2 linked regions of the Terriglobus roseus genome follow. The protein of the gene in region 2 interacts with the protein of the main gene of each other region in a pairwise test. Links are inferred from orthologs where the notes say so. Each region holds a gene or a part of one and is shown on either strand. Other genes may lie near its edges.

Region 1 (10,826 bases), 360 kb from region 2 along the record:
TCATACGCGCGCGAAATGGCCGACGCAGAACGCGCACTCGACCCGGAATTTTCCTTAGACTTCCACGAAGCCATCCACGCTCTGCTCGACCTCTGCATGCGCTACAACCGCGAGAAGCCAGAGTTCCACACGCTGGTCCTGAACGCACCGCTCTCCGATGACGCACGCCACGAAAAACACCAGCTAGGCCAGGTCTTCGTAGACTTCATCGCAGAGCGCCTGCATCGTGCACAACCCAACCTGTCCCGCGCAGAACGCACACATCACGCCCAGATAGCACTACTCATCTTCCGCGGCATCCTCGACGAACTCACCACAGCCACACGCACCACACGCCCACGCCTCCAACAAGCCATGCACGACGCGGTGCTCCGTTACCTCGAACCCCTGCTACCCACAAGCAAACGCAACAAAAACTGACCGATAAGGCACCAGCAACACTAAGCTCATCGCGCGAGGCAAGAACACGCGAAGCGTCGAGAACGGTACGAAGTACCTAATTCGAACTAGGCCGTTCGATACTGTCGATAATCCAGATCTTCGAAGGCATCTTCTCGCGATCCACCTTCAATCCCACCGCATGCAAATCCCAAGGCATAGGCGCATCCACTTGTGTGGTCGAATCGCCCTCCGCAGGTTGCTCGGCCAGGCGACGCAACACAAACCTATATCTGCCTTGCAATCCTGTCCGGTCCTCCACCTGGTACTTAGAACTGACAGTGAGCCAGTTCGCAAGAACAGACATGGAAGTGTTGTAAAACGTCCATGTCTGATCGTCATTCTGCTTGGTGTAGACAAACCTTGCCCCATCCAGCAGTTGGCTTCCCGCCCCACCAGCCGGCACGGTGGAATCTTCCACCAACGCGGGCGACTTCGCACCAATGTGCAGGGCGAGCCCATCCACCTTCGTTTCCACACCATGGATGCGTAAGTTGCAACGCTCCGCCAACACCTGTTGCAGCATATGTTGCAACACCGGGGCCGTTCGGAAGATATTCTGATTCAGGTTGTGCCACGCAGCAACATCCGCGGCAGCCAGTTTCGCGCGGATGTCATAACGTTCACTCCCACCCCACGAAGGCACACCCTTCAATTCCTCCAGATGTTTGAAAAAGGGCGCATCGGCATACGCAACCAGCAGCGTCGTTTCGATTGGAAATCCTATGGCCTCATAGCCATCCGGCGTGATGTAGAGATGCTGCTCCTTTGGGCTTGCACTCGATAGTCGGATCGAGACCACATCAAATTTCAGAGATTTGGCATCATCGACTGCATTGTTCACTTGGGACACAGCAGAAGTCCCCATGAAAAAACAAAGAATTCCCCCAAGTAAGGGAACAAGCACTGAGCGTGACGCTATTCTCATCGAACTTCACCTGCATGAAGATGGCGAATCATTAGCTGGCGAAAAAATAACATAGGAACCGGATCATGGCTATGTAGTATTCGTTACAGCAAGCGTCTTGCTCCCCATTTGCCACCCGATCAACGTTACGCCGCTGCCTTCGCCCTCCTGTCAACAACCCAAGAAAATCAAACGCACCTGCCTCACTTCGCCGACTTCGCGGTGTCACGCACCAGTTTGGCGAACGGCTCAACAATCCGTTCCCGATCACGTCTCCAGGCCATCGCTATATCCCAACGAGCCTCTGTCTTCCGAACAGGATGAAAGGCCACACCGGGAACCCGCATACGTCGAGCAGTCGAAGGAACAAGACTCACACCAAGTCCCGCACGCACCAGGCTCAACACTGTGAATAGTTCCTTCGCTTCTTGAACCACGTTCGGCTGAAATCCAGCCAACGCACAAAGGCTCAAAGCATGGCTGTGGTACGTTGCGGAAGTCGATCTGCCAATCAACACAAACGGCTCGTCACGCAGGTCACGTAACGAAGCTGTGGCGGCATGCTTGCCAGAAGCAGCGACTGCAATAAGCAATTCTTCTCGAAGCACCACGAGCGTCTTCATCTTGCTGTGCCGTACTGGCATACGAACAAACCCAAGATCAATCGAGCCTTCCAGTAGCGCATCCATCTGCGCGCGACTACTCATGTCCTGCATCTCCAAACGCATCTTCGGAAACGCAGCACGATACGCAATCACCGACTGCGGCAACAGATCGCTCAACGTCGCAATACCAAACCCAATCCGAAGCGTACCAACTTCTCCTGTGCTCGCCTCACGCGCAAAGCCCTCAAAGCTGGCGCCTGCACGAACAAGCTCTGCTGCTCTTTCGAGTAAAACCGTCCCAGCAGAGGTAAGGCTCACCTGCCCGGTCGTCCGCGTAAACAGCGAAACAGCAAGCTCACTCTCAAGTCGCTGTATCTGTTTCGTTAGAGTCGGTTGCGCAACATAAAGACGCTTCGCTGCTCTTCCAAAATGCAGTTCCTCTGCAAGAACAACGAACGATCGCAGTGCATCCAGATTCACGCTCATTCCCAAAAGCTATCAAGATGTGACGAATAATTCATCATCAGAACGAGCCCTGTTGCCCCTCTAATAAAAGCATGAGCCGTACCGCAAAATGGGCAATCGCTTCCCTCTTCCTGGCCGATGGCATTGGATTCGGCGTTTGGGCGGCACATGTTCCCGTGATTCAGACAAACCTGCACCTGGACACCGCCGGACTCTCGTTCATCCTGCTGAGCCTCGTCGCCGGGTCGATCCTGTCCATGCCGCTCGCCGGATTCTTCATCACAAAGTTCAGTAGCCGCGCCACGGTACGGGTCGCAGCCGCATGCTACATCCTCGCCATCGCGCTACTCGCCGCCTTCAAATCGCATTGGGCATTCATGTTGGGAGCGGGCCTATTTGGCGCATCCAAAGGCGCACTCGATGTTTCAGTAAATGCACAGGCACTTGCCGTAGAGGCACATGAGCAACGCTCATGCATCAACTTTTGCCAGGGCTGCTGGAGCGTCGGGGGCCTCTTCGGTTCCGGAATCTCCAGCGTCCTGCTGCATCACCACTTCACAGCCAGCACCGACCTCTTCCTCTGCGCCGCCGTCCTCTTCCTCGTCTGCCTTCCGTCATTCAAAGGCGGCCTGGTCGCGGATCCGTTCTCTCCCAAACAAGAATCGGGCGGTTCGCGCTTTGACCCGTATCTCATCAAACTCGCCATACTCGCCTTCTTCGGCCTCTTCGCCGAGGGCTCGGTGGGCGACTGGGCCGCGGTCTATCTCCACCTAAACATCGGCACCACCCTCTCCTGGGCGGCCGCAGGCTACGCCGGATACGCCATCTGCATGGCAGCGTCACGCTTCACCGGCGGCTGGCTTCTCGCGCGCTTTTCTGAGGCCAACGTGCTCTTCGGCAGCGGCGTCCTCGTCGCAATCGGCTTCAGCACCTTCCTGCTCGCGCCCACGTGGCCACTAGGCTTTGCAGGTCTGGGACTCACAGGCGTGGGTATGGCCAACATCGTCCCCATCGTCATCAAGGCATCGGAACGATCCACCCGCATGAGCGCAGGCGCAGCCATCTCCATGGTCTCCACCGTCGGCTACTTCGGTCTGCTAGCCGGGCCACCACTCATCGGCTGGGTAGCGCACGCCACCACCCTGCGCTTCGCCCTAATCCTCATCATCACCGCCGGCCTCATCGTGGCAGCGGGTCCGCGCTTCACAAAATTCTCCACCGAGGAGTCGTCGGAGCGCACAGCAAACCCCGCTAGATCCAACCAGCAGGAAGCAAACCTCGTATCCTGAAACGAGCGTGAAATCACAGAACCAACCCGCCATCTCCCCCGCCCGCGACGCCGCCATCCAGATCCTCTATCGCGTCATGTCCAGCGCGGCGCACTCTGACGACCTGCTGCACTCCCCCGCCGTCAACCGCCTCTCCCCAGAAGACCGCAACCTCACCACCGCGCTCGTCCTCGGCGTCCTCCGTTGGCAGTCGCAACTCGACGCCGTCATGCGCCCCATGCTGCAGCGCCCCGACGCGGAACTCCACCCCGCCGCCCTGCTCGCCCTTCGCCTCGGCATCTTCCAGCTGCTGCACATGGACCGCATCCCGCCGCACGCCGCCATCAACGAAAGCGTGGAAATGGCGCGAGACAACGGGGCACCCCACGCCGCCGGCATGGTCAACGCGATCCTTCGCCGCGTCCAGCGCGAAAAGGAATCCCCCAAACGCACGCCGCTGATCGTCACCATGACACCCGAAGAGCAGGCGCACCCTGAGTGGCTGATAACCCGCTGGCGCAAAAACTTCGGCACCGCCGCCACCCGACGCATCGCCACCTACGACCAGCAGGAGCCACCCTCCGGCCAGCTCTACACCCCGGAAGAAGGCCTGCCGCAGATCGACGACGGCTCACGCGCCATCGCCGAAATCACTGCCGCCGCCGTCCCCAACCCCAAGCGAATCCTCGACTGCTGCGCTGCCCCCGGCGGCAAAACCGCCGTGCTGGCCATCCGCCATCCGCAGGCAGAAATCATCGCCTGCGACATCAGCCCCAAGCGCCTCGAAGCCATGCGCAAACGCATGGACCGCTCCGAATCCACCAAGCACGTGAAGACGCTCCTGGCCGACATGACCGCCCCTCCAGCCGAGCTGCAAGCCGGAAAATTCGACCTCATCCTCTGCGACGCACCGTGCAGCGGAACCGGGACTCTATCCCGTAACCCCGAGATTCGGCACAGGTTAAGACAAAGCGACCTACCCCGCCAGGCAGACCGTCAAAAGGCCATCCTGAACCAGGCCCTGCTGCTACTGGCACCCGGCGGACGACTGATCTACTCCACCTGCTCTCTGGAACCAGAAGAAAACCTCGAAGTCGTAAACGCGGTAACCACCGGATCCCACCGCACCATCGACCTCACATCCCTGCTTCCCCAGTCCGTCTCAGCGGCAGCAATCGATGGCACACTTCGAACGCTCCCCGGCACCCAGCCCTGCGACGGCTTCTTCGCCGCCCTGCTGGAGACAAGCCCCGCTGAATAAGGAAATCCACCCACGCGGGGACAAGGACAAATACACACGGAAAATGAATCGGCCACTTATCCCATAAGTTGTCTTATGGACATAAGTGGCCGCATGAAATCTTCCGCAATTAACTTACGGCAGATCATTCATCCTGATAACTTCCCGCGTGAGATTAATAACTACCCAATTACAGGTAAAACTCCCGCGTAATTAAATTGGGCCGCCGAATTTCTACGGCGACCCAACTTAGGTTATTGGTAAGCTCCCATCGACGGGGTGGTACCACGCTGATTTCCAATAATGTCGACTGCAGACATCTTGGAGGAAGTTCCTGCCGACTTACCAGCTGAGCTCGACTGCAGAGCGAAGTTGGTGGTGGATACAAAGCTCGGTGCAGTTGTTACCGGTCGTGAATCGAACGACGGAGCAGCTCCAGCACCGGACCACAGGTTGTTCGTACCCGTTACACCTGCGCTCTTCGGCTGAATGTAAGGCTGTGCCGAAGAAGGCTGAACACAGATGTTGTTGGTCAAGTTGATGCCTGCTCCGGCATAGACCACACCAAAGCATCCATTCTGGTTGCCAGTCGTGTATGCACCCGCATCCACAACCGTATTGTTATAGATCTGCACCGTACCGCTGGTTGAAGCCGGAGGATCAGAGTTGATAGCAATACCGGCTTCGTTCGCCACACCGTAGGGGTTAGAGGCAATCGCAACGTGAGAGACAACGTTGTTATAGATCTCAACCGTTCCTAGCGAAGGATCAACCGATGCGAGCTGGATGCCATCGCAGTATCCACCCGTGATGTTGTTGTCATGCACGTGCAGGTCATACTGGTTGCCACCTGTCGTCGCATGGAACATAATGCTGCGGCAGTAGCCCTTGAAGTTCTGACCAATCGTGTTCCAGCCCACATCTGCGTGGTTCGCGTTCGAAGAGAAGTAGACAGCATGGTAAGTCTTGTCTACGTTTCCGCCGGTATCGTGAACATTGTTTCCCTGGAATGCCCAGGTGTCAGAAGTGGTGGTGGTTTCAGCAAGAACACATGCCGTTCCGCCAAGACCCGAAGGAGGAGCAGGGCACGAAAGGCTGTTGTTGATGATGCGGATGTTGCCAGCCTCTGCATCAATCGCAGAGCTCTGACCAACAATGTTGAGGTTAGCAATGGTGATGTACTTGCCCCATCCCTTGACACCGTTCGAAATGCTGGTGCTGCCAACATTCACAGTACCGCCAGGGTAGCCAACAATCGAGAGCTGGCTGGTTGTCGACTTACCGCCAAGATCCGTTGAAATTGCAGCGTTGTATCCGCGACCATCATCCATGCTGACGTTCGCTCCCGGCATCAGATAGATCACGGTGTTCTGCGAAGGAGAAGAAGAGTCCTTGGACGTTACAGAGTTAAAGGCTGCGCGCCACGTCTTGAACGGAGCTGCGAAGCTGCCATCGTTTGTATCCACGCCATTGGGCGATACGAAAACGATCGTCGTCGGCGTAACAGTGAACGGAGAGCCGTTGGATGCAAGTCCGTTCGCAGTCACAACAATGTTGCCGGTCTTTGCTGCTGATCCAAGCTGAGCAACAATAACCGTGTCACTCCACGAGCACAGGGTGCAGTTGGTTACAAGGTATCCACCGAGTGTTACGGTGCTTGATCCCTGCGATGCTCCGAAATGGCTACCGAAGATGCGGACATACACGCCGTTTCCGTTGTCACCGCCCGTGCCTGCGCCAACGTTAAGATCCGTGTAGTTAATGTGCGGCGCGCCAGTTGTGGAACTACCACCAGAGGGCTGCGATGCAGTCACTGCAACAGATGTCGATGCGGTCTTGCTCGTGCTTCCGTTGCTGGCAACCAGCGAATACGAAGTGGTCGCTGTTGGCGAAACACTCATCGAGCCGGACGTAGCTACAGCCGTACCGTTAAGCGTTACGGATGTCGCAGACGTCGTGCTCCAGGTAAGAGTCGAGCTCTGACCTGAAGTGATCGAAGTAGGCGAAGCTGTAATAGTTGCGGTTGGTGTCGCTGCTGAAGTTACTGCAACGGATGTCGTCGCAGTCTTGCTCGTGCTTCCGTTGCTGGCAACCAGCGAATACGAAGTGGTCGCTGTTGGCGAAACACTCATCGAGCCGGAAGTAGCTACAGCCGTACCGTTAAGCGTTACAGATGTCGCAGATGTCGTGCTCCAGGTAAGAGTTGATTTCGAACCTGAAGTGATCGAGGTTGGCGAAGCTGTAATGGTTGCTGTTGGTGTCGCTGCCGGTGCCGTGACTGACACAGAAGTTGTAGCAGTCTTGCTTGAGCTTCCGTTCTTGGCAACGAGCGAATATGTCGTAGTCGATGTTGGGGAAACAGTTTTCGAACCTGACGAAGCGACCGTAGCACCATTAAGTGTCACAGACGTAGCCGATGTCGTGCTCCAGGTAAGCGTTGAGCTTTTGCCCGACGTAATAGAGGTAGGTGAGGCACTAATACTCGCCGATACATAGGACCCATGTCCCGAATGGCGCTGTGCAGATATACCCTGGCCGCCGCCAATGAGTATAGACACACCGATGCATAAAGCTGCTAGACGACTTCTGTGAACTGTCAAACTGAATTACTCCAGGGGGAGATACATTACTTGCCCGGGTAATTGCATTTCGGTGGCCGCAAATGACCTGAATATTTTGTGTGTGGTATGAGCAACTTAGAAGCATCAAAGAGAAGGCGCGGAAAAATTCTGCGCAGTTATCGGTAACTTCTTCCGGAGAATCCTGCCTAATTAAGGTTTTTGCCGATAAGTCAACTTTCCGCGCAAGGGATAAAACATCAAAATATGACTCCGAAAACTCAATAATTGAGTGTGAACAAAATTAATTGCAAAAAATGCGATCTTATCCATGAGCGATTATGTCGATCGCGTGAACATATAACCGCCTCGCCAGAAGCAACCATTTGGATTAATTAACCGCACAATAACCTCATCTTTTTTCACCAGATGATAGCGAGATAAAAACGAACTTCCATCGCGAGGGAGTCGACCTGATCAAAAGCAGGTTGTCGGCTCAAAGAGACGCGAAACGGGAGAATCGAAACGGGAAGCGGCAGTCAGAAGCATCGAAGGCCCCCTCCCCAGATCGGACAGAAACCAGCGACTAACCTGGCCGGGGACATGGTGGGACCGAGCCCGATCCAAATGCTGTCAAGCCCTGAATCGCACAACCGCCACAAAACAGGATGGTTCCAGCTGGCATGGTATTTAGCTCAAACAGCTACAATAAGAAATAGACAGTTAGGGCCGCGCATAGCGCGGCCCTAACTCTTTTAGAAAGACGATTTTGCCTCTAACCCCAATGGATAGACGATTTTACAGCCACCAACGCCGTAACCCCAATAGAAAGACGATTTTAGAGAAATGGGGGGGGAGGGGGGTGGGGTAGCCCGTTTACCCGCCGAGCAATTCGCCACTCTTCAATTGAAATCCGCGCAGGAAGTCGGCCGCAGGCATCCGCTTCTTCCCCTCAAGCTGCACTTCATCGAAAACGATGGCAGAACCCGAACCGCAGGCCACTTCCATCGCTCCATCGCGGATCGTCAAAGTTCCGGGAGCCGTAACGCTATGCTCCTCAACAACGTGCATTCCGTGCACAATCAGCTTCTTACCGCGAAGAGCGGTGAAAGCTCCTGGCCAGGGCTGGAAGCCACGGAACCGCTGATCGATCTCACGAGAGGTGAGACTGAAGTCGATACGTGCATCGTCCCGCGTCAGGAGCGGCGCAAGGGTCGCCAGCGAATCGTCCTGCTCCTCCGGCGTGATGGTTCCCGCTTCCAGTCCGGCAAGCGTCTCCACCATCAGCTCCGCACCAATCTGCGCCAGCGATACGAACAGCTCCGGCGAAGTGGTCGTATCGGTAACAGGAATAGACCGCTTCAGCAGCATCGGTCCGGTATCGAGCCCTGCGTTGAGCAGCATCGTCGTCACGCCGGTCTCCGCATCGCCCGCCGCAATCGCCCACTGAATAGGCGCAGCGCCTCGCCAGCGCGGCAACAGCGAACCATGCCCGTTCAGGCAGCCATACTTAGGCAAGTCCAGCATCCACTGTGGGATGATGCGGCCATAGGCGACCACGATGATGGCATCGGGCGCAATGGCTTCCAGCGAGGAGCGAAGCGCCTGGTTGGTCTTGAGCTTCTCCGGCTGCAGTACCGGGATACCGTGCGCCGTAGCCGCCACCTTCACCGGCGTGGGATTCACCTCACCACTCCGCCCCACCGGCTTATCCGGCTGCGACAGCACCAGCTCCACCCCATGCCCCGCCCCAATCAACGCCTCAAGCGTCGGAACAGCAAAAACAGGAGTGCCGCAAAAGACCAGCTTCATGCGATTACCACTCGCCGTTCTTGATGAGCTTACGAATGCGCCGCAAAATCAGGTCCTTCTTCAGCCGCGAAAGGCGGTCGATGAACAGGATGCCATCAAGATGATCCAGCTCATGCTGGAACGCCCGAGACAGTAGTTCCTCGCCGTCGATCTCGAACCACTTGCCATCCACGTCCTGCGCACGCATACGCACGCGGAAGTGACGGTTCACCTTGTCGCGGATATCCGGCAACGAGAGGCAGCCCTCTTCCTCGGTCTGCTTCCCTTCCTTCTCGATGATCTCAGGGTTGATAAGGACAAGGCGCTCTTCCGGGTTCTTCCCCACGGACAGGTCTACCACGTACATGCGCTTGCTGATACCAATCTGCGGCGCAGCCAGGCCGATGCCCTCGGCGGCATACATGCTCTCAAACATGTCGTCCGCCAGCTTCTTCAGGTCGGCGTTGAACTCGGTGACGGGCTGTGCCTTCTTCAGCAACACCGACTCCGGATACTTCACGATGGGATAGATCATTGCCTTAGAACTTCCGGATCTGCTCAAGATAACCGTTGAGGTTGCGCTGCGTTTCCACCAGACTGTCGCCGCCGAACTTCTCCAGCACCAGCTTTGCCATTGTGATGGCAACCATCGCCTCCGCCGCTACACCAGCAGCGGGGACCACGCAGACGTCGCTGCGTTCATACGCCGCCTTCACCGGTTCGCGGGTCTCGAAGTTCACCGACGCCAGCGGACGACGCAATGTGCTGATGGGCTTCAGGTATCCGCGTACAGTCACGTCCTGACCGTTGGAGATGCCACCTTCAATACCGCCCGCGTTGTTGCTCTCGCGGGTGAAGCGGGTATGCGCGGCGGAAGCTTCCTCTTGCGTGGCATAGTGAATAGCGTCGTGAACGGTGGATCCCATGGACTCCGCAGCCGTCACACCGCGGCCAATCTCAACCGCCTTCACCGCCTGCAGGCTCATCACAGCCTGCGCTAGTAAGCCATCCAGACGGCCTTCCCACGTCACGTGGCTGCCAATGCCGGCAGGCAGGCCATGCACTACCACCTCAAAGACCCCACCCACGGTATCGCCAGTACGCAGAGCCTTATCCACCTCACCCTTCATCTGCTGCTCAACTTCAGGGTCGATGCAGTTCAGAAGAACGGTTTCGCGAGCAGTACTGGCAACAATCTCATCCCACTGGTAAGGGCGCTGCAGTTCCACAGCACCGACACGGACGACATGCGAAAGCACCTCAACACCCAGCGAACGGAGGAACATTTTGGCAATGGCGCCGGCAGCAACGCGTGCCGTGGATTCGCGTGCAGAGGCGCGCTCCAGAATGTAACGGGCGTCAGCGAAGTTGTACTTCAGAGCTCCGGCCAAATCGGCATGACCTGGACGCGGCGACGCCACTGCCTTATGCCGCGAAGGATCACCTTCTTCTACTGGAAGGATTTCTTCCCAGTTCTTCCAGTCGCGGTTGGCAATGGTCATCGCAATGGGCGACCCAATTGTTTTACCGTGACGAACACCGGAGAGGATATGC
Region 2 (10,926 bases):
GCGGACGCTGATGTTCTCAATCAGCGTGCCTTGATGCGACAGTGGCTTCGACGCAGTCACGGTGCCGTTCACACGGTCCTTGTGCGGTGTGGTGAAGCATTCTTCCGTGGGAATGTTCGCATTGCAGAAGATGCCGTTGCCGCAGACGCCTCCGCCACCGGCCCACAGATGATCGTCAGCAAGACCAACGACAAGATCAGTTCCGGGGCCGCGGAAGTGTAGCGCGTGATAGCGCTTGTCATTCAGCAGGGCCACGCGCTTCATGATGTTTTCGCCGTGCTGCTTCCAGTCAGCAACTGGGTCGTCGCCGGTAATGCGCGATGCGGAGAAGATGGCGTCCCACAGGCGAGCGACGGCTTCGTTCTCCGGCAGGTCAGGGAATACGAGCTTGGCCCATGCTGGTGTTGCACCGGCGAGGATGCTCCAGTTGATGGCGTGGCGCGTCACCAGTTCCATCGCAGGCTTCATGGCTTTGGATGCAGCCACGTTGGCGCGGCTGATCTTGCTGGGGTCCTGATCCTTTAGCAATGCTGGGTTCGCGCCGGTAATGCCAAGCCGCGCGGCGTTGCTGCGAAACGCGTCTGCAATGCCGTCGGCCAGCCACTTAGGTGTGTAGTCGAATGCGGCGTCCGGAGCGTTCTGGTAGCGCGCGAGTGCTGCCACGTCATCCTGATAGAGCACCGTCACAGCGTATGCGCCTGCCTTGTACGCCTCTGCTACAACTTTGCGGATGAACGGAATGTGGTCAAGCGATGCAGTGACGACAACTTCCTGGCCTTCCTGGAGGTTCAGGCCAACGCGAACGGCGACAAGTGCAAGGCGGTCGAGCTTTTCATCAAAGGTGAGATTGGCAAACGGCTTGTTCGACATAGATGCGTTCCCTCAGAGGACGAAGCCTCGTGTTGCTTGTAAGACGAAAAGGCCCGACCGAAGCCGGGCCTTGCAAAGTTTTAGATCTGCGTGAAGATGTCGCGGAAGTCGTAGACACCCTTGCGTGTGCTGAGCCACTCGGCGGCGCGCACCGCACCTTCTGCGAAACCACGGCGGCCAAAGGCCTCATGACGCAGGCTGAGTTTGTCGCCTGCGCTGATGGCTTCAGCAATGTGAATGCCTGCTACATCACCCTCACGGATGGATTCGATGGGCACTTCGCCAGCTGCGTTCATCGCTTGCTGAATGCTGACGGCGGTGCCGCTGGGCGCATCCAGCTTCTGCGTGTGATGCGTCTCTTCAATCTTGAAGTCGTAACCGTACTTCTTCAGCGAGTCGGTCATCTGCTTGGCAAGTTGCAGCATTACCTGAACGCCGATGGAGTAGTTTGTGCCGTGGAGCAGTGCAGCATCCTTGCGGATTGCCAGGCTGGTCATGTCGTTCAGCTGCTGATACCAACCCGTTGTACCTACAACTACCTTCGCCCCTACGGCGAGACATGCGCGCAGATTCGTCAGCACTGCTTCGGGCGTGGTGAAGTCAATCACCACATCAAAGCCTGCGACGAAGGGCGCCGTGAGCGCTGCTCCGCGCGGGTTTTCCTTCGCATCCAGAACGTGTACGCCATGGCCGCGCTCTGTGGCGACCTCTGCTACCAGCTTGCCTGTCTTGCCGTGTCCCAGAACCAGCATCCGCATGGTTGGTTTTCCTTCAGGGGCTCAAGCCCCTTGTTGATGATTCCGATGGAACGGCCCGGCCGAAGCCGGGCCTCTTCAAAAGCGTTTACTGCACCGTGATGCGTGCTGGTTCGTTCACTGGTGGTGCGCCGGTGGTGTTGGCGCGTGCATCCAGATCAAAGATGTTCGGATCAGGATCGGCGAAGAAGGTACTGTGCAGCGAACGGATCGCCTCTGATGCATCATCCTCTTCGATCATGAAACTCATGTTGATTTCGCTGGCACCCTGAGAAATCATGCGCACGTTTACGTGGCCAATCGCAGTGAAAACTTTGCCTGCAATGCCAGCGTGTCCGCGAATATCCTCGCCCACCAGGCAGACCAGCGCCTTGTTACTCTCGTACTTCACGTCGGCAATCTTCGAAAGGTCTTCTGCAATCTGCGGCAGCTTGTCACTGGTGTCCACTGTGACGGAGATGGAGACCTCCGAAGTGGAAACCATATCGATGACGACCTTGTGCTTGTCGAAGACGTCGAAGACTGCCTTCAGATAGCCATGCGTCATCAGCATGCGGCTGGCGACGATGTCCACGATGGTCAGCTTCTTCTTTACCGCAATGCACTTGAACGGCGAACGGCACGGCGGTGCAACAGCGCTGATACGTGTGCCTTCGTTTGCAGCGTTGCGGCTGTTGAGCACGAACACAGGAATGTTCTGCTGCACAGCGGGCAGGATTGTTGCAGGATGCAACACCTTCGCGCCGAAGTAAGCGAGTTCCGCTGCTTCTTCAAACGAGATGGTCTTCACACGCAACGCGTCCGGGCAGATGCGCGGATCGGTCGTCATGATGCCGTTGACGTCCGTCCAGATTTCAATGGCGCCGCCATGCAGACCGCCGCCAACCAGCGCAGCAGAGAAGTCACTGCCACCGCGGCCCAGTGTTGTTGTGATGCCTTTTTCGGTGGCACCGATAAAGCCACCCATAACCGGCGTCAGTCCCTGTTCAATCAAAGGAAGCGCATGTTCCTTCAAGCGCGCTTCAATCAAGGCTTCATTCGGGATCGCCTTGCCGTAGCCGTCATCGGTGACGATGCACTGGCGTGCGTCGAGATGGATACCCTTGATCCCGGCAGCATCGAATGCAGCGGCAACAATCTGGCTGCTGAGGCGTTCACCGTAGCTCACCACGTTGTCCGTTGTGCGCGGAGTAAGTTCACCCACGGCGGCAATGCCACGCAGCAGATCGTCCAGATGATCGAAGTCGTGCTGGATGTGGTTTAGCAACACATTCAACTGCGGCTGCTTCACCAATTCACCTGCGGTTTCCAAGTGGCGCGAACGCAGACGCGCAGATAGTGCCAGTGCACCGGACTTGTCACCATGACCGGCTGCTGCTGCAGCGGCCAGAAGCGTGTCTGTCACCTTCGCCATTGCTGAGACAACAACGACAACTTCCAAACCCTTTTCGCGGCGGCCACGCACAACAGCTGCGGTGCGGCGGATTGCAGCGGCGTCCTCTACGGAGGTGCCACCAAATTTCATCACAACGAGTTGCGGACGGGATGCATTGCTCATGCGTTCACCAACTCATTCTCGGCAAGCCCTGCTCCAGTCTTGGTGTGCAGATGCTTTCCGGGCAGCAAATCCATCTTTGCGAGGACTTCTGCGTTCAGAACCGCAGCGCCAGCGGCTCCGCGCAGTGTGTTGTGGCTCAGCAGGACAAACTTCCAGTCCAGCAGCGGGCACTCACGCAGCCGACCCACGGTGGTGCTCATGCCATTGCCTGCACCCACGTCAAAGCGTGGCTGCGGACGATCCGGCGCGTCGGTGAAGATCACCGGATGCGCAGGTGCGGTAGGTAGATGATGCTGCGCCAGCGGCTGGAACTCAGCCCATGCGGCGAGAATTTCTTCGCGCGTGACGGGCTTCTTGAACTTGATGGAGACGCACTCTGTGTGACCGTCGATCACGGCAACGCGGTTGCAGTGCGCGCTGACCTTTGCCGGCAGCATGTCAATGCCATTGCCGTTGAAGCTGCCCAGCAGCTTGCCCACTTCTTCTTGCAGCTTTTCCTCTTCGTTCTTGATGAAGGGAACCACGTTGCCCAGAATGTCCAGCGAAGGCACGCCGGGATAGCCAGCGCCGCTAACGGCCTGCATGGTGCTCACGAATAGCGACTCAATCCCGAAACGCTCTTCCAGCGGCTTCAGCGCAAGCACCAGGCCAATGGCCGAGCAGTTGGGGTTGGTGACAATGTAGCCACCACTTTTCGATGTGTAGGCAGCCTGCTTCGTCAGCAGAGGCAGATGGTCTGCATTGACCTCAGGCACTACCAGCGGTACATCCGGAGTCATGCGGAAGGCGGACGAGTTGGAGATGACAGCGCATCCCGCGTCTGCAAACTGCGGCTCCAGTTCCTTGGCAATGTCGCTGTCCAGCGCGGCGAAGATGATCTTCGGCACGTCACCGGTGTTGGCAGCAGGCGTGTTCGGTTGCAGTACCAGGTCCGCAATGCGCGCGGGCATGGGGGTGTCCAGCTTCCATTTGGCGGCGTCGGCGTAGCGTTTGCCCGCCGAACGATCGCTTGCCGCAACCCACGTGATCTCAAACCACGGGTGCTGGTCCAGAAGTTGAATAAAGCGCTGGCCGACGGTACCGGTCGCGCCGAGAATCCCCACCTTGCGACGTTCCATTATGTTCTGCAGTCCTTAATCCATACCGGATGTATCCGTTAAGGATACCGGATTGCAGCGGCAACAATCGAATTTCCGTCCTTAGAAGTCAGATGCCCGGCGACGCGTGACGTAAACCGTCCTTGTCCGCGTGCCGAACGCGCCCCATGCGATGAGAAGGCCAACGGCATGGATCAGGAACCAGATGCTGAGCCCCTGGGTGGTGTAAATCCAAAAAAGGATCAGAATGCGCGGTATCAGCAGCGCCACCAGCGTGGGAATAAGGCTGATGACGAACACATTCCCCGTATGACCCTGCAGGTACAGCGCCAGCAGCGAAAGCCGCGGCAGGAAGAGACTGAGGATAAGAAACCAGAGGGGAAGTCCAAGCGAATGCAGATCGGGCATGGGTTATTGCACCTTTACTGGGGGAGGGGTCTGAGCCTGAGGTTGCGGCGGCTGATTCTGTTGTGGCGGCGTGGGTGCGGCCTGTCCTGCTTTGCCGGTGTCATGACCGCTGGGCGCAGCGTCAATCACCGCGCCGTGCTTCACGGCGGCGTCGGGCTTGCATCCGGCCATGGCAACCATCAGAACGCACACAAGCGTTCCCGCCAGCAGTTTCATGAATGCTGTGATGCGAAGTGGATGCTGTGTGGTTTGCGAAGCGGGGAAGTTTATATTCCCGTGGATGGCTTGCGAATTCTCGATCCCAGCAGCTCTTCCAGCTCTGCCTTGAATTCGCGCACGTCCTTAAAGTCACGATAGACGCTGGCGAAACGGATATACGCGACCGTATCAATCTCTTTCAGTCGCGTCATGATCAGTTCGCCGACCTCTACGGTCGTGCGTTCGCGCTCCGGCGAATCCACCACGTAGGCTTCAGTCTCATCCACGATCTTGCCCAGCTTGCCTGTTGGGACGGGACGCTTCTGGCATGCGTGCAGCAAGCCATTCAGGACCTTCTGCCGATCAAACTTCTCGCGGCGTCCGTCCTTCTTCACGACCATGTAGGGAATTTCATCGATGCGTTCGTATGTGGTGAAGCGCTTATTGCACTTCTCGCACTCGCGGCGGCGACGGATGCTATCCGCCTCCTTGCTCTCGCGTGAATCAACGACTTTATCCTGAGCCCAGCCGCAAAACGGACACTTCATGCAAGGCCAATTCTATCAAGCATTCCCATCATGACTTCTGTGCGCTTTCGCGGGCCACCGTGCGCAGGTTTACGCTTTCCACGCGGGCGTAGATCAATCCGGGCAGGATCACGTTGATTGTGGTCACAAAGTACATGATGATGGCCGCACTTGCCGCTAGCTCTGCAGGAACGCCAAACAAACGAGTCAGCGCGCCGAAGGTGAGTGCCTGCGCTCCACCGCCGACTCCCGGCAACGTAACAATGCCGCCCACCACGCTGAAGCCCATTAACAGCAAGCAATGCGCAATGGTCAGGTTGTGCACCGGCGCTGGAAACGCCTTCATGGTGAGCACGTAGGCCACCGCAACGGCTCCCCACAAAGCAAAACTGCACACGATAATGCCGATGAAGTCACTGGTGCTGCCCACGACGTTCAAACCGTTGCGGAATTCCAGTACTTTGGCTTCCGCACTTTGTCCCGTTGGTTTGGAGAGAATGCCCACAATATGACGGATCAGGCGCGCCATGAACTCGCCAGCCACGCGAATTGCGACAACGAACGCGACCAGTACAGCAATCATGGCGGCGATGACCCATCCCAGCTTGTGAAACAGCTCATGGTAGGGCAGAGCGTTCAGTTGCGGACTGACGATGAGATTTCCGGCGAAGAGAATGCCGAAGGCAGCGAGATCGAAGATGCGCTCCACCGCTACGACCGCAATCTGCGATGAGAACGACAAGCCAGTGCGTCGGCTGACGAGGTAAGGGCGAATCAGTTCACCCACGCGCCCGAAGATGGCGAGACCCGTAAAACCGATGAACTGAGCGCCGAGCAGCGTCCACCAAGGCTTCCGTTGTTCAGGCGGCAGAGACGGCTTTAGAAAAATGGTCCATCGCACAGCGCGCGCCACGGAGTTGCTGTAGACCATCAGTGTTGCCATCAAAAACAGTGGCAGGTTCACCTGGCGGCAGGCCAGCCAGAACGCATGCCAATCAAACTGCGATTGGTGAATTTTCCAAAGAAGAAATGCTGCAAGGAGGACGACGATCGTCCAGATAGCGATGCGGCGTTTGTTCATGCTTTAGCGAACCACCGTGGCGGAAACTGCGCGTGCCTGTTCCGCAACACGGCGATTAAATTCCCGGATCACGCGCGCCACATACGCCCGCGTTTCACGGTAAGGCGGGATGCCATGATAACGATCCACCGCGCCCGGGCCTGCGTTGTAAGCAGCCAGCGCCAGTGCAAGGTTGTCGTGGTATCGAGTCAATAGCTGATCCAGATAGGCGCTGCCACCGTTGACGTTCGATGCGGGGTCAAAGCTGTCCTTCACGTTCAGTTGGTTCGCCGTTCCCGGCATCAACTGCATCAGACCGCGTGCTCCCGTGCGTGATACAGCCTTGGTGTTGCCACCGCTCTCGGCCTGAACGACGGACGCCAGCAGAGCCACGTTCACGTTGTGGCGAGCGCCGGAGTCGGCAAGGATGATGGCGGTCCCGGCGGGCTCGTGGGCCTCGGCCTTTACAGGCGCAGGGACATCTGGTGCCGCCTCTACTGAGGTGATGGAGGACGCCGCAACATCCATGAAATTGTCCGCGCGAAGATACAGCCGGGTGATGTCTGTGGAGAGGGCCTCATGGCGTTCGCAGGTGATGCTGAACCCATTGCGCAGCGTTACCACCTCCGCGGCGTGGGCGGCAGCCACACACATACCCGGTAGCAAAAGAAGCGCTGCAATCCTTCTGACGGAGAGGGAGGCCATCCCCACCAGAGTAGCATCCGGGGTTCTGCCGATTGGGTCAGCGGGCGGCATGATCAGCCGCAAAGCAATGGGCGATGGCCTCGGCCACGCCATCTTCGTGATGGTGCCGCGTGACCGTCCAATTACGCTCTTCCGCCAGCAGCCGCAGATCATCGGGTGCATTGCCCATCAACATCGGCCATTGCGCCTGCTCCAGCATGGTCAGGTCGTTCCAGTTGTCGCCAATGGCCATCAGGTCGCTCGCCGTAAGTCCTTCTTCGCGCAGCAGATGTGCCAATCCCGCACCCTTCGAGCAGCCCTGAGGCAGGATGTCCAGAATGCAGAGATCACGCAGCGGATAGACCGTCCGCGTTAGCGACAGACGGCCTTCGTGCGCAGCATCCAGATGCCGGAAAGCCATTTCCATGCGTTCCATGCCACCGCACAGCATGGCCTGAATCGCAGGGAACTGAGCTGTACGAAAGGCAGATTCAATGGGCGTAAAACGACGGATGTCTGCTGCGTTGGCCACCATCCATTTCTCAATGCTGGCGTGCAGATCGTCGACTTCCTCCAGCACCAGTGCGCCACCAGCTTCGTTGCCATGCGGGTCCATGGTGTCAAAGGTGAAGACGAGGCAGTTGCGATAATCCGTGACTGTTTCGCAGAGCCACAGTGCCGTTTCTGCTGGCATTTCCTCGCGAAAGAGCAGACGACCATCCATGGTGCGGGCCACGGCTCCGTTCGAACTGAGCACGATGTCGTGGGGCTGGAAGTTGCCAGTCTGCAGCACCTTCATGGCGTAGCTATGGCGGCGTCCCGTGGCGATCACGATACGCGCACCGGCGCGGCGTGCACGATCTAGCGCGAGCTGATTGCCTGGCGACACCGTGCCGCCGGGATGAACCAGCGTGCCATCCATGTCGATGGCAATCATCTTCGGTGTATCGCTCACACAGACTCCATCTGGATGGCTTCGCTGGCGACTTCTCCACGTGTCGAAAGCACCACAGCCGCGCCCACAATCAGCGATCCACCGAGCCATGCAATCAGACCCAGATGTTCATGCAGCAGGCACACTCCCAGCACCGATCCAATGACCGGCTCTAGGTTAATAAAGATGCCGCCCTGCGATGCGGGTACCTGCGTCATACCCCAATTCCACAGCAGGTTGGTTGCAGCGGTGCAAAGAACACCACTGGCTGCAAGTGCCAACCACGCTTTCATGGAGACTCCATGTACTGGCGGTATCCCATACTGCAGTGGCACCCAGATGAGCAGCATGATCGTCCCCAACACCAGGCTGCGCGCGCTGACCTCTAGCGCGCTATGGCGAAGAAGAAGCTTCTTGTTGCCCAGCAGCCACACCAGTGCAATCACCACAGAGAGAACAATCAGCGAATCGCCCAGCAGTGAGGATGTTCCGCTTGCGTCGTGACCGCCCAACGCGATCATGCAAGCGCCCGTGGTCGAGGCGATCAGGGCAGTCCATCCCACGGCATCCAGCCGCTCTTTCAGGAAGATGGCTGCGGCTGCGGCCAGAATGACGGGCAGCGTGCCGATCATGAGCGCGGCATGCGAAAGAGAAGTGATCGAAAGTCCCTTAAACTGCACCAGAAATTGCAGCGGCACTCCGAAAAATGCGGCGATGAGCAGCAGCCGCCATTCGGATGCGGTCCATCGTTCGCCACGGCCTTTTACCAGCGGCAGGATGGGAAGTGCTGCAAAGAGAAAGCGATACAGCACCATGTGGCCCACGCTGACCTCGCGCAGGGCGATCTTGCCAAAGAAGAATCCTGTGCCCCAGAGCGCCCCCGCCGAGGCGCAAGCCAGAAATCCAAGCGGACGGGAAGTGGTAGAGGAGGGCATCTTTCCACTGTCGCACAGGATGGCGCGAAGCATGATGAGCAGGTTGTTGAAGGCTCGCGTTACCATAGGATTCTCAACCCGGACCACTGCAATGCCTGCCTCGTTCCGCCACCGCTTGTTTGTGCTCGCGCTGTTGTTGCCGAGTCATGCCTTTGCAGCTGCAGTAAATGATGATCCTGCAACGAAACCCGCCGTTCCTGCGATTCAACTGCCCCTGGAGCCATTCGGCTATCGGCCGATGACCTCTGGGATGGGCCTCCGTGCCGGGTACACCAGCGCCACGGTGCACTTCATTGATGCTGACCATCTTCTACTGACCTACACCGCGAAGAAGCTGATAAAGCGCATGCCAGATCAGCGCGAGACAGACGACGACCACTTTGTACGCGCGTTGGTCATCAGCCTGCCCGATGGCAAAGTACAGCGCGAGGCAGAGTGGCGGATGCATGATCGCTCTCCCTATCTGTGGGCGCTTGGGAGCGGTCGCTTCCTATTGCGCATCCGCAACAATCTCTACTCGCTCGATCCCATGGGCAGCTACGACCCATTGCATTTGGGCCAGCGGCTACTGATTGAAAACGAAGACGATCTTGAGGCTCTGCAATTCAGCCCGCAGCACGACCTGATGCTGCTTGAGACCACGCCCGCACGCAAAATTGGTGATGATCCAACAGATCAAAAGGAACGTCCCGTTTCTGTCTTCTTCTATGGTGTGGCCTTGCAGCCGGACGGTTCTGTTCGCCTAAGCAACCGGGGCCATGCTGAGTCCAAGAGTGCTTTCACGCTCTCCTTCACCTCGATGGGAGTTCTGGAGACGGTACACGAGGATCGCACCCACTGGGGTTTCGACTTTCACGGTTACAACGGCGCCAAGATGGAATTGGGAGGCTTCACCTCCACCTGTCGCCCCATCAGTATGTTCATCTCCGACGCAGAGTTTTTCGCCTTTGGCTGCCGCGGCGGTGAAGAACACAAACTGATGGGTGGGTTCAACCTGCTGGCCGAAGCGAAGTGGGTCTTCACGACGGACGATGAGCCGTTGTGGCTCGCCGTAGATAACTCCCCGGCAACGGGGCGATTCGCTGTGCGGAACACGCTCACGTCAGTCAGTACCCAGGGCACCGGATTAGCTGACTCAACCGACGTGCGGGCGGAAGAGATTCGCGTCTATGGCAATCGCGAAGGTGACGAGCTGTTGCGGGTCAACGCGACACCTGTGCAACGCCCAGCAGGCAATTTCGCGTTATCGCCAGACGGTATGCGGCTGGCTGTCTTCCAGGGAACGCAGCTTTCCATCTTTAACCTGCCGGAACTCAAGCCTGCAGAACGTTCTCTGCACAACAAGGAACAGGGAGCGCTGGCGCCGTTGCGGCCGGCTGCAACCCTCGGCGTCATCTCCACACTTGCTGGTAGCAGTGACAACCGAACGCCGTAATCGCTTTTACAGCACAGTGTCCATGCGTGTGCGGTCCAGCAGCAGGAAGATCGGTATCGCGACGGCAGAATTGATTGCTGCGCGGATCAGTTCATGTATCCAGCGTGGATGCGCCTCTGCTTGTCCCAGCAGGATGCTTTGAATCAAGTACAGCAGCGCTGATTGCAGCAGGCAGAAGACGAAGTTCATGGCAACGCGGGTCACCATGTTCTCCACGTCGACCTTCAAACCGATCGACGCTGCAGCATATCCCAGAACAGACTTGGCAATACCATTGACGCCGATGAACTGATTGCCCGGCAGGTCCTGTAGCAATCCAATGACAGTGCCAAAGAGCGTGCCCGCAATCGGGTTTCTCCACGCGATGGAGAAGTACAGCACAATAATCAGCGGAAGATCCAGGATCGAAAGCGGCTGCCAAATACGCGGCAGATAAGCGTTCAGAAACAGCGCGCACAAAGGCAC

Evidence for each region.
Region 1: the proteins of asd (region 2) and def interact in binary tests that used the Escherichia coli proteins (3 or more experiments, as listed by UniProt). The link is inferred for Terriglobus roseus from one-to-one orthologs.

Annotation. Positions count from the first base shown.
Region 1 is NZ_LT629690.1:727,116-737,941, reverse strand. What follows is about bases 8,053-10,826. They hold def (peptide deformylase), read right to left. Parts: upstream 9,808-10,826; coding sequence 9,298-9,807; downstream 8,053-9,297. Other genes in these bases: aroC (chorismate synthase), read right to left, coding at 9,812-10,826; fmt (methionyl-tRNA formyltransferase), read right to left, coding at 8,358-9,293. Also shown: BLT38_RS03350 (TetR/AcrR family transcriptional regulator), read left to right, coding at 1-420; BLT38_RS03345 (TIGR03435 family protein), read right to left, coding at 497-1,291; BLT38_RS03340 (LysR family transcriptional regulator), read right to left, coding at 1,549-2,436; BLT38_RS03335 (MFS transporter), read left to right, coding at 2,508-3,704; BLT38_RS03330 (transcription antitermination factor NusB), read left to right, coding at 3,712-4,944; BLT38_RS03325 (IPT/TIG domain-containing protein), read right to left, coding at 5,178-6,824; BLT38_RS03320 (hypothetical protein), read left to right, coding at 6,913-7,419. UniProt on the Escherichia coli protein: Removes the formyl group from the N-terminal Met of newly synthesized proteins. Requires at least a dipeptide for an efficient rate of reaction. N-terminal L-methionine is a prerequisite for activity but the enzyme has broad specificity at other positions.
Region 2 is NZ_LT629690.1:363,352-374,277, forward strand. The notes cover bases 2,241-5,114. They hold asd (aspartate-semialdehyde dehydrogenase), read right to left. Parts: upstream 4,302-5,114; coding sequence 3,180-4,301; downstream 2,241-3,179. Other genes in these bases: lysC (lysine-sensitive aspartokinase 3), read right to left, coding at 2,241-3,183; BLT38_RS01760 (hypothetical protein), read right to left, coding at 4,383-4,688; BLT38_RS01765 (hypothetical protein), read right to left, coding at 4,692-4,904; nrdR (transcriptional regulator NrdR), read right to left, coding at 4,955-5,114. Outside these bases: BLT38_RS01740 (aminopeptidase), read right to left, coding at 1-870; BLT38_RS01745 (4-hydroxy-tetrahydrodipicolinate reductase), read right to left, coding at 951-1,628; more of lysC, read right to left, coding at 1,714-2,240; more of nrdR, read right to left, coding at 5,115-5,434; BLT38_RS01775 (lysylphosphatidylglycerol synthase transmembrane domain-containing protein), read right to left, coding at 5,463-6,494; BLT38_RS01780 (lytic transglycosylase domain-containing protein), read right to left, coding at 6,498-7,229; BLT38_RS01785 (HAD hydrolase family protein), read right to left, coding at 7,216-8,112; BLT38_RS01790 (DMT family transporter), read right to left, coding at 8,109-9,092; BLT38_RS01795 (hypothetical protein), read left to right, coding at 9,118-10,461; rod shape-determining protein MreD, read right to left, coding at 10,468-10,926.